DNA from 2 places in the Bartonella sp. AA86SXKL genome. Region 2 is predicted to be linked to the other one. Evidence: predicted binding sites of a transcription regulator. Region 2 holds the regulator's gene; the other holds the start of a gene.
The links. Region 2 encodes HrcA, which represses chaperone genes, less so after heat shock. Its sites were predicted from a motif close to GTTAGCACTCNCNNNNNGNGAGTGCTAAC; they were not measured.

Region 1 (5,467 bases), on a different contig from region 2:
AAAAACTGTATGAAACGTGAAAAAGCATAAAAAAAACGGGCACAGAAGACCCGTTTCTTTATTATTTCTATGGAAAAGAGCTTAGAAATCCATTCCACCCATTCCGCCCATTCCACCAGCAGGCATCGGAGGCATTGGTGTATCTTTCTTTGGAACTTCAGCAACCATTGCTTCTGTTGTGATCAGAAGGCTCGCAATTGAAGCCGCATTCTGAAGAGCAGAACGCACAACTTTCACAGGATCAACAATTCCCAAAGCAATCAAATCACCGAATTCACCAGTTGCGGTATTGTAACCATAAGTGTCAGCATTATTTTCCAGCACTTTGCCCACAATAATAGCAGCTTCTTCACCAGCATTGCTTGCAATCTGGCGCGCTGGTGCTTGTAGAGCACGACGAACGATACTAATACCAGCTTCTTGGTCAGGATTACTTCCCTTAACGGTCAACGCATTTGCTGCACGCAACAATGCGGTACCACCACCAGCAACAATACCTTCTTCAACAGCAGCACGTGTTGCATTCAAAGCATCATCAACACGGTCTTTCTTTTCTTTCACTTCAACTTCTGTTGCACCACCCACACGGATAACAGCAACACCACCAGCGAGTTTAGCAAGTCTTTCTTGCAATTTTTCACGGTCATAGTCAGAAGTTGTTTCTTCAATCTGAGCCTTGATTTGATTGACGCGAGCAGTAATTTCGCTCTTTTGTCCAGCACCATCAATAATGGTGGTGTTTTCTTTAGAAATATTCACTTTCTTTGCACGTCCAAGCATATCCAAAGTGACATTTTCAAGTTTAATGCCCACATCTTCAGAAATAACCTGTCCGGATGTCAAGATAGCGATATCCTCTAACATTGCTTTACGACGGTCACCAAATCCAGGAGCTTTTACAGCAGCAATTTTCAAACCACCACGCAATTTGTTGACAACGAGCGTTGCCAAAGCTTCACCTTCCACATCTTCAGCGATAATGAGAAGTGGTTTTCCAGACTGAACAACAGCTTCAAGCACAGGAAGAAGAGATTGCAAATTAGACAATTTCTTTTCGTGAATGAGAATGTAAGGATCATCAAGATCAGCGACCATTTTCTCAGCATTTGTGACAAAATAAGGGGAAAGATACCCACGGTCAAATTGCATTCCTTCAACGACTTCTAATTCCGTTTCAGCAGTTTTAGCTTCTTCCACAGTAATGACGCCTTCATTGCCCACTTTTTCCATAGCATCAGCGATCATTTTACCGATTTCAGCAGCGCCATTAGCGGAAATTGTTCCCACCTGTGCAATTTCTGCTGAAGTTTGGATTTTTTTTGCTTTTTTGAAGAGGTTTGCCACCACTTCTTCAACAGCAGCATCAATCCCACGTTTAAGATCCATTGGGTTCATGCCCGCAGCAACAGCTTTAACACCTTCTTGCACAATAGCTTGTCCTAAAACAGTTGCTGTTGTTGTTCCATCACCAGCAATATCATTGGTTTTAGAAGCAACTTCGCGCAACATTTGTGCACCCATATTTTCGAACTTATCTTCCAGTTCGATTTCCTTTGCAACGGATACACCATCTTTTGTGATGCGAGGCGCACCGAATGATTTATCAATCACCACATTGCGACCTTTAGGGCCGAGTGTCACCTTAACAGCATTAGCAAGGATGTCGACACCGCGCAACAAACGCTCACGCGCTTCACGGCCAAATTTGACTTCTTTAGCAGCCATTTAATTTCTCCTTGGAGTTTTCTCAAAATAGTACACAATGAAAAATTAAGCGCTTCAATTAGCCCATAATTCCCATAATGTCAGATTCTTTCATAATGAGGAGGTCTTCCCCATTAATCTTGACTTCAGTTCCAGACCATTTTCCAAACAAAATACGATCTCCTGTTTTGACTTCTAAAGGCACGCGCTTTCCGTTATCATCGAGAGCGCCATTGCCAACAGCAATCACTTCGCCTTCTTGGGGTTTTTCTTTTGCTGTATCAGGGATGATAATCCCACCAGCCGTTTTATTTTCAGATTCAACCCGACGGACAACGACACGGTCGTGAAGTGGGCGGAATTGTATATTAGCCATGTTTTAAATCCTTAAAACTGAACATAATTGCATTAATCTTAAAAGTTCTTGCTAGCACTCTCAAACTACGAGTGCTAGCATGTGTTAGATATAAAATCGGCATCTCTCAATGTCAAGAATAGCCATAAAAATAATTTCTCTAAATGAAGCTTCAAAGTCTTGCCTCTTATTGCACTTTCGCGTTATCTATCTTTTTTGAGAACCCGTGAACAAAAAAGGATCTTATCATGGTTGAAACACGTCAGGAAACGGATAGCTTTGGAACGATTTCGGTACGTCAAGATCGTTATTGGGGCGCACAAACTGAACGTTCTCTGCATAATTTTAATATTGGCAGTGAAAAGCAGCCTCTTGCCATCATCTATGCTTTAGTCCTTATCAAAAAAGCAGCAGCGATTGTAAATATGGGCAAAGGAAAACTACCAGAAAATATTGGAAAAGCAATTATTGCCGCCGCTGATGAAGTGCTTGCTGGCGATTTTGATACACATTTCCCACTATCCGTCTGGCAAACAGGTTCTGGCACACAAAGCAATATGAATGTCAATGAAGTCATTGCTAATCGTGCTAGTAAGATTTTGGGAGGAAAACTTGGAAGCAAAAAACCAGTTCATCCCAATGACCATGTCAATATGAGCCAATCATCGAACGATTCCTTTCCCACGGCGCTTCACATTGCCACCACGTTGCAAACACGCCAACACTTACTGCCAATCCTTGAAGCTCTTATTGCGACATTAAAACAAAAAGAGCAAGAATTTGCAGATATCATTAAAATCGGCCGCACCCATACGCAAGATGCAACCCCTTTAACCTTAGGGCAAGAATTTTCAGGCTATCGTGCCGCATTAGAAGCCAATCTTCAGCGTATTGAAAATGCTCTAACCGATGTCCAAATGCTTGCTCAAGGTGGTACGGCTGTTGGCACAGGGCTGAATGCGCCAAAAGGTTTTGACGTTGCTTTTGCGCAAACAATGAGCACTCTCACAGGAATAACATTCCAAACTGCCAGCAATAAATTTGAAGCACTTGCCCATCATGGCGCCCTTGCGCATTTCCACGGAAGCTTGAATGCTCTCGCTGCTGATCTGTTTAAAATTGCCAATGACATTCGGTTTTTAGGCTCTGGTCCACGTTCCGGTTTAGGGGAACTCAGTCTTCCTGAAAATGAACCCGGATCTTCTATTATGCCCGGCAAAGTCAACCCCACGCAATGTGAAGCCTTAACCATGGTTGCATGCCAAGTTTTTGGTAATCACACCAGCGTAACCTTTGCCGCAAGCCAAGGACATTTTGAACTCAACGTTTATAAACCTGTTATTGGCTATAACGTTTTACAATCAATTACCCTTCTTGGTGATTGCATGCGTTCTTTTGATATGCATTGCATTCAAGGATTACGGGCCAATCGTGTTCATATTCACTCGCTCATGGAGCGCTCACTCATGTTAGTCACAGCTCTTGCACCAGAAATTGGCTACGAAAAAGCTGCTGAAATTGCCAAAGCAGCGCATAAAAATGATACAACTTTGCGCACCGAAGCATTAAAAGCAGGCGTTTTTGTAGAGGATTATGACCGATTAGTTGATCCCAAAAAGATGATTTCTCCCCAATAAACAACCCACTAAAAAAGATGCAAACATCTTAAAACAAATCTTTTTGTCAAAAGATCGGGGTGTTTACACCCCGATGATGACCGATAACAATTACCCACAGCGTTCATTTTAGGCTCTGATCCGCATTTATGCTATGGGTGGTTTTGTTGCTTATATTGTACTTAAAAGGCACAACGGTTTTGGAAAGGAATGGATAATCATGGCTCAACACCCAATGGCTATACTGGCAGAAAGTGATTTAAATGGATATGACCTTAAGGTGTTTTTCATTCTAGCTTCGCGTCTTGATTTTGAAAATCTATTAGCTAACAGCCAAACAGAATTAGCTCAAAAAAAATCGGTATTAATAGACATAATTTCAATCGAAGTATAAAAAGATTAATGAATTCATCGACGCTTTACAATGTTATCATTATTGATAACATTGGGTAGATAACTCTTATCTCAATGAGATAATGTGTTTATTTATAATGATAATCTAGCGTTATCCATATTGAATGAGAATCCTAAATACCGTAAGATTTTCTCATTTTAAATCGGTCTCATGTTACATCAATCAAAATCACTGACTTGCACATCACAAACGCAATGAATGTATGAATAGAAATTGTATCCGATAAGGACAAAAACACCTCTAATGAACCACCTCAAGTGCCAAGGACTGTCACAACGGACAAAGGGGTCTGTCACAACATTGTGGAGAGGACTGTCACAACACCCCACGAACTGGCAAATATAGTAATGGTACCGGCTTGCTCCTTTATGAAGCGTAAAAGAGATGCTCAATAGATTTATTATTATACCATTCACAATCGCTGTCATGAAATGGGTTTAGGAACATTGAGAAATGTCTCTTTTATGAAGCGTGAAGATGGGGGTGCTCAAAAGAGGAACAGCTGTTGGAACAAAATTCAATGCACCGAAAGGTTTTGACCTTTGCTGAAACAATCAGCTCTCTAACGGAAATATCCTTGGCAACTCGCAAGAAATTGGAGGCATTTGCCCATTATGGCGCCCTCACCCATTTCCACAAAAATCTGAGTGCACGCGCTAATCTGTTTAAAATTGCCAACGACTTTAAGTTTTTAGGCTCTCATCCACGTTCCGGCTTTAAGCGAACGAAAAGAAGAATTTATCGTTTACATGGTGCATGAGAAAACTCATAAAACTTTAAATTCTCGCACTTTTCTCCTTCTTATTCTTCGTATTCCATTCAATCAATCAAAACTATTCGCTTGGATTGTCATAAGCAAAAGTGGCATATAGATAAAAAAAGAAATAAAGTCGCTCATCCTCTCAAGTGCTCAAAAGGCTATCGCAATACAAAGCTACACAATATCAGAAACGAGCAACGAATATGATGGTGCCAATATGCATTTTTTACGATCAATTGAATATGTAAGCACATTGATGTCAATCATAATGGATAATACGTTTAATAACAAAAAGTGTTTTAATATGTATAAAATAATGTTTTTTAAATAAGTAAAAAGCTTATTTACTATACTATAATTTTTTCTAAAACACAGAGAATATTGAAAGAGTATAAAAAAAATCCTGAAAAACGCGGGATAATAGTACGAAAACAAGTTTTAAGAACGCTTTAATATGGTTAATTATAGATTTTATACGTATTTTAGTTTTCATAATGATATTAACTATAGATTTTTTTAACCAATTTATATATAATACGATTTGTATCTGAAATAAATTGGGGACGTTTTTATGAAAACAAAATGTTTAGTTGCACTATCTATTTTCACCTTCATTA
Region 2 (5,467 bases):
ATGCACGTGCTTCTGCAAAATTTGTACAAACTGTTGACAATTTTAATGTTACTGTTGAAGTTGAAAAGGACGGAAAAATTGTTGGCGGATCATCAATTATGGGACTTATGATGCTAGCGGCTTCATCCGGTTGCAACCTCACCATTCGTGTTTCAGGACCAGAAGCAACAGATGCTCTTAATGCTCTTGAAAAGCTCATCAATAACAACTTTGGAGAGGAAAACTAGTGCTTTTTCATCATAAACAAGGATGATGATTCTTAGAAAATAGGAACTTTCCATCATTATTTTGAATTTTAATTTCTCTTCCCGCTTTTATACCAATATTCATATCCATTATAGATTGGCATAATTATCATAAATGTAAAAGCTTATAGTAATTTTGTTATGCTCGATTTTTTTCTTCCTTTCCTAACATTATTTGACCAATTTGAATAGTTTTGCGTATTATGGCTATTCCCCGATTTAATCATATAATTAAATTTTTACAGAAAAGAGAACTCTTCACCTTGTATTAAAGTATGCTTTATTTTAGACTAAAGATAAACGTCAAAATAATTTCGCACATCAAAAATCTATCAACTTTTCTTATTTTCTGCTAACTTTGTAGCCTTTATAATACACAAGTAATCTTCCATTGCACATCATTGTGATACAGATCCTGAAAACGCAATTCTTATCAATGTCATAACCATTTCTTAAAACGAATAAGCTTTGTACGCTCATAATTATAGTAAGCATTTTTTAGACATTCTTTTTCTATACTATTGCCTTGTTTTCTGTGATACGTGCCCCGCCCTTATTATCTATATTGCGCTTGAGATAGCATCTTTCATTATAAGGAGATAATATCATGGGTCGTCTATTTAGTGCTCTTCAGATTCCTCAACAAACAACAAAAGCCCTCGTATCATTGCAAAATGGCTTACCAAAAGCGCAATGGATCAACCCGCAAAATTTTCATGTCACCTTATCTTTTTTTGGCGAAGTTGAAAGCTCCTTAGCAGATGAAATTATGCATACCTTTAACACTATAGAACTTCCTTCTTTTACGCTACAGATAAAAGGTTTTGAAGTTTTTGGTTCAGAAAATGCTCCTCATTCTCTTGTGGTTCGCATTGAACCTTGTGAAAAGCTTATTCTTTTACATGAAAAGACGCAATATATCCGGAATAAATTAGAGTTAAAGCCTGATAAAAGACTATTTATTCCGCATATCACTCTTGCACGAATATTTGATATTAATCTTAAAGATCTTTCTTATTATCTATCTTTTCAAGATGATTTTTTTGTTCCTCCTTTTGAGGTTGATCATTTTGTTTTATTGTTATCGGCCTCTCCCTTAAATAAGGCTCCCTATATTGTAAAAGGAAGTTGGGCGCTTCAAAGATAAAAGGGTGTTTATAACACCCTTTAAAACCCCTTTAAGAAAAGACTTCATATATGTGTGATTGCAGGGAATACTGCATTTTATGTTAGAGATTTATTATTGATGTGTTTTAATCCGAATCAGCTTCAACAGAAGCTTCTTTTGCTCCTCCTTTAGCTACACCCACTATAGCTGGACGCAGCACCCTTTCCCCGATAATATAACCTGCCTGAACCACTTGTTGAACAGTATTATCTGGAACATCAGCATTGGGAATTTCAAACATCGCTTGATGAAAGTGAGGATCAAATTTTTGCCCCTCTGGATGAATTTTTTGCACCCCATGACGTTCTAATGCTGCCATCATGGCACGTTCAGTCATTTCAACGCCTTCTGCCAATGATTTCAAACCAGCATCACTCTCCCGTGCACCTTCTGGAATAGCTTCCAAAGCACGATTGAGATTGTCAGAAACCAATAACATATCCCGTGCAAAATTAGCAATGGAATAAGCCTTTGCATCCGCCACATCTCGCATAGTACGGCGTCGAAGATTTTCCATATCTGCAACAAGACGTAAAAGTTGATCTTTCAATTCTTTATTTTCATCCTGCAAAGAGGCTAAAAGATCACTAATCTCATTGCTTTCTGTTTCAACGACTTCGTGTTCCTCTGTTTTATGTGTTTTTAAAAATTCATCGGCTGCCTGTTTAAGTGTATTACGATCAGCTGGATTTTTTAAATCACAATTTTCAAATGAAGCGTCAGTAAATTTGTTTTTTTCATCAGACATAAAAATTTTATTCCTTCATAAGATTCGTTATTCTCGATATCGAAATTCTACAGACAAAAATCAAGGGGTATCGATGTATATAATACAATGAGCTTTTATAGTACAAATACTTACTTGCATCGTTTTAACGCAATAACTGTGACACAAGTTGAGCTGTATAATCAACCATGGGCACGATCCTTGCATAATTAAGCCGTGTAGGACCAATAACACCTAAAGCACCAATGACTCTTTGTTGTGAATCACGATAAGGTGCTACAACTAAAGAAGAACCAGAAAGTGAAAATAACTTATTTTCTGAACCAATAAAAATTCTAACCCCAGAACCTTCATCCGTTAAATCGAGAAGCTGTGCCATACTCTCACGCGTTTCAAGATCATCAAACAAATGGCGTAATCGTTCTAAATCTTCTTCTGCTTTCACATCTTCAAGTAAATTGCTACGCCCGCGAACAATGAGGTGTATTTTATGATCAGCACCTTCTCCTCCCCAAAGAGCTAATCCCGTTTCAACAAGATGATGCGATAAATCATCAAGTGCAGCCCGTGTTTCTGCGCATAAGCGGGCAATTTCCCCTTTAGCTTCACTCAATGTACGCCCTTGGATATGGGCATTGAGAAAATTCATTGCTTCCGTCAATTGTGCATGAGTAACCCCTTCTGGTAAATGAACAATACGATTTTCAACTTCACCTTGTTGAGTCACCAAAACGGCAAGAGCGTGCTCCCTATCAAGGCGCACAAATTCAATATGTTTCAATGTTCCTTCTTGTTTTGTTGCTAAAACAAGCCCTGCCCCACGTGAAAGATCTGAAAGAACTCGGCTTGCTTGAACAAGAAAATGTTCAACCGATTGTGCATGACCAGCCTCTTTGACTTGCATTTCAATATTTTCTCGCTCTTCGTTTGGCAAATCACCCGCTTCCATAAATGCATCAACAAAAAAGCGTAAACCTGATTGTGTTGGCATTCGACCCGCAGAAACATGTGGTGCATAAATCAAACCGAGATGTTCAAGATCACTCATCACATTGCGAATCGTCGCAGGCGATAATGTCTGTTGTAAAAGCCGCGAAAGATTACGTGATCCTACAGGTTCACCATCATTAAGATAAGCTTCAACAATATGGCGAAAAATATCACGCGAACGTTCATCAAGATATTTTAGTTCATTATCAATAGTTTTGTGCTTCATCACAATTGTTTCACTACTTCTAAAATCCTCATCTCTTATATAAGTTTTGCCAAGGTTTGGTCAAATAGTCTAAAGTAGTATAAAAACATATTATCCTATTGAGCTGTAAAATGCTACCTTTCAGAGTGATGCTTGATAAATTACGCGGGAAATATTTTTTGTTAGAGTGTGTGAGAAATATTTAAGATTAAGAGTTGATCTGTAAAGTGGTCTGCTGTAGGGACTTGTCAAGAAAATCTAGATTGATTAAAAACCGCTGTAAATAGAAAATTTCACCCTTTAGAGCAAGCAGAAAATTGGAAATTTACCATAAAATGCTATCATAAAAAAGACATGTCTTTCTTATCTTTGCAAGATTATCTTCGTGCAAGATAAAAATTTTTATTGGAATAAAATATCATAAAACGTGTAAAATAATCATATCATGTAAAATCAAGCAGAATGTGTGTGTATGAGCATTTAAACCGGTTTTTAGCACAAAAATAATTCCCCTTTCATTTTTGGAGAAATCTATATGAGAAGCATAGCAGATAAAAAACTTGTCATTGCTACACATAACACCGGAAAATTGCATGAAATCACTACTTTAATTACGCCTTTCGGTTTAATAATACAATCGGCAAAAGAACTGGGCTTGCCAGAACCAAAAGAAACGGGAAAAACATTTGAAGAAAATGCTTATATTAAAGCTTTTTCAGCAGCAAAAAAAACAGGACTTCCTGCACTCTCTGATGATTCAGGCTTAGAGGTAGATGCATTGGAGGGTGCGCCAGGCGTTTATACCGCTGATTGGGCAATTCAAGCCGATGGTACACGTAATTTTCCAAAAGCTATGAAAAAAATAGAAAATGAACTCCAAAAAGTCGGAGCACGAGAAAAAAGTCAACGGAAATGCCGTTTTATATCCATCATTTGCATTGCATGGCCTGATGCTCATGCAGATTACTTCCGCGGATGCGTTGAAGGAACGTTCATTTGGCCTCCACGGGGAGACAAAGGCTTTGGTTTTGATCCTATTTTTTTACCCGATGGATATGAAAATACCTTTGGAGAAATGTCAACAGAGCAAAAACACAACTGGAAACGTAATGATCTTCTCCCTCTTTCGCATCGCGCACGTGCTTTCAAACTTTTGGCAGAAAACCTTTTAGCATTCTCATGAATGAACCTTTCGGCATTTACATTCATTGGCCCTTTTGTGCAGCTAAATGTCCTTATTGTGACTTTAATTCGCATGTTCGCATCCATGGTGTTGATCAACCACGTTTTGTCACCGCCTTTAAGCGCGAAATAGAAACGCAATACCACAAAATAGGCCCACGCCATATTACAAGTATTTTTATTGGTGGAGGAACCCCTTCTCTTATGGAGCCACAGACTGTCGATGCCCTATTGCAAGCACTTGCAAAAAAATGGGTAGTCGATGATAAAGTTGAAATTACATTAGAAGCCAATCCATCCAGTGTGGAAGCAGAGCGCTTTCGTGGATACCGTGCGGCAGGTGTTAATCGCTTATCTCTAGGAATACAAGCGCTCAATGATAAAGCATTGCGCAAACTTGGCCGACTCCATAATGTGGAACAAGCTCTTTGCGCCATTACTTTAGCACGGAAAATTTTTCCACGTTTATCCTTTGATCTCATTTATGCCCGTCCCGAACAAACCCTTGAACAATGGAAATCTGAACTTGTACAAGCAATTGATTTAGCAGCGGACCATCTTTCTCTTTATCAATTGACAATCGAAGAAGGAACTGCCTTTAAACGGCTTCATGATGCAGGAAGACTTATCCTTCCCCCATCAGAGCTAGCAACAGATCTGTATCATCTTACTCAAGAAATAACGGCACTAAATGGACTTCCTGCCTATGAAATCTCAAACCATGCAATGCCCGGTGCCGAATCAGCACACAATCTTCTTTATTGGCGTTATCACCAATATGCAGGCTTTGGTCCAGGAGCACATGGACGTTTCATTGAGCATACACCGAATCATTCCTATTTCTGTTCAAAAACATTGTCATCACACCTTGAAAACCGCGAACGTTATGTCACAATAAATGAAAAGCATCCCGAACAGTGGCTTAATTTGGTAGAAACAACAGGACATGG

Region 1: the regulator HrcA is predicted to act here: its motif matches at 2,131-2,159, upstream of groES (co-chaperone GroES).

What each region holds. Positions count from the first base shown of each region.
Region 1 covers NZ_JBHIRE010000003.1:37,186-42,652, reverse strand. Annotated here, with positions in the region: gene groL (chaperonin GroEL) at 82-1,725, opposite strand; gene groES (co-chaperone GroES) at 1,784-2,080, opposite strand; gene fumC (class II fumarate hydratase) at 2,308-3,696, shown strand; gene ACFIO5_RS02350 (hypothetical protein) at 3,896-4,069, shown strand; partial or broken gene ACFIO5_RS02345 (lyase family protein) at 4,586-4,805, shown strand; gene ACFIO5_RS02340 (outer membrane protein) at 5,422-5,467, shown strand, end outside.
Region 2 covers NZ_JBHIRE010000001.1:125,250-130,716, forward strand. Annotated here, with positions in the region: gene ACFIO5_RS00470 (HPr family phosphocarrier protein) at 1-227, shown strand, start outside; gene thpR (RNA 2',3'-cyclic phosphodiesterase) at 853-1,392, shown strand; gene grpE (nucleotide exchange factor GrpE) at 1,499-2,161, opposite strand; gene hrcA (heat-inducible transcriptional repressor HrcA) at 2,286-3,356, opposite strand; gene rdgB (RdgB/HAM1 family non-canonical purine NTP pyrophosphatase) at 3,871-4,518, shown strand; gene hemW (radical SAM family heme chaperone HemW) at 4,515-5,467, shown strand, end outside.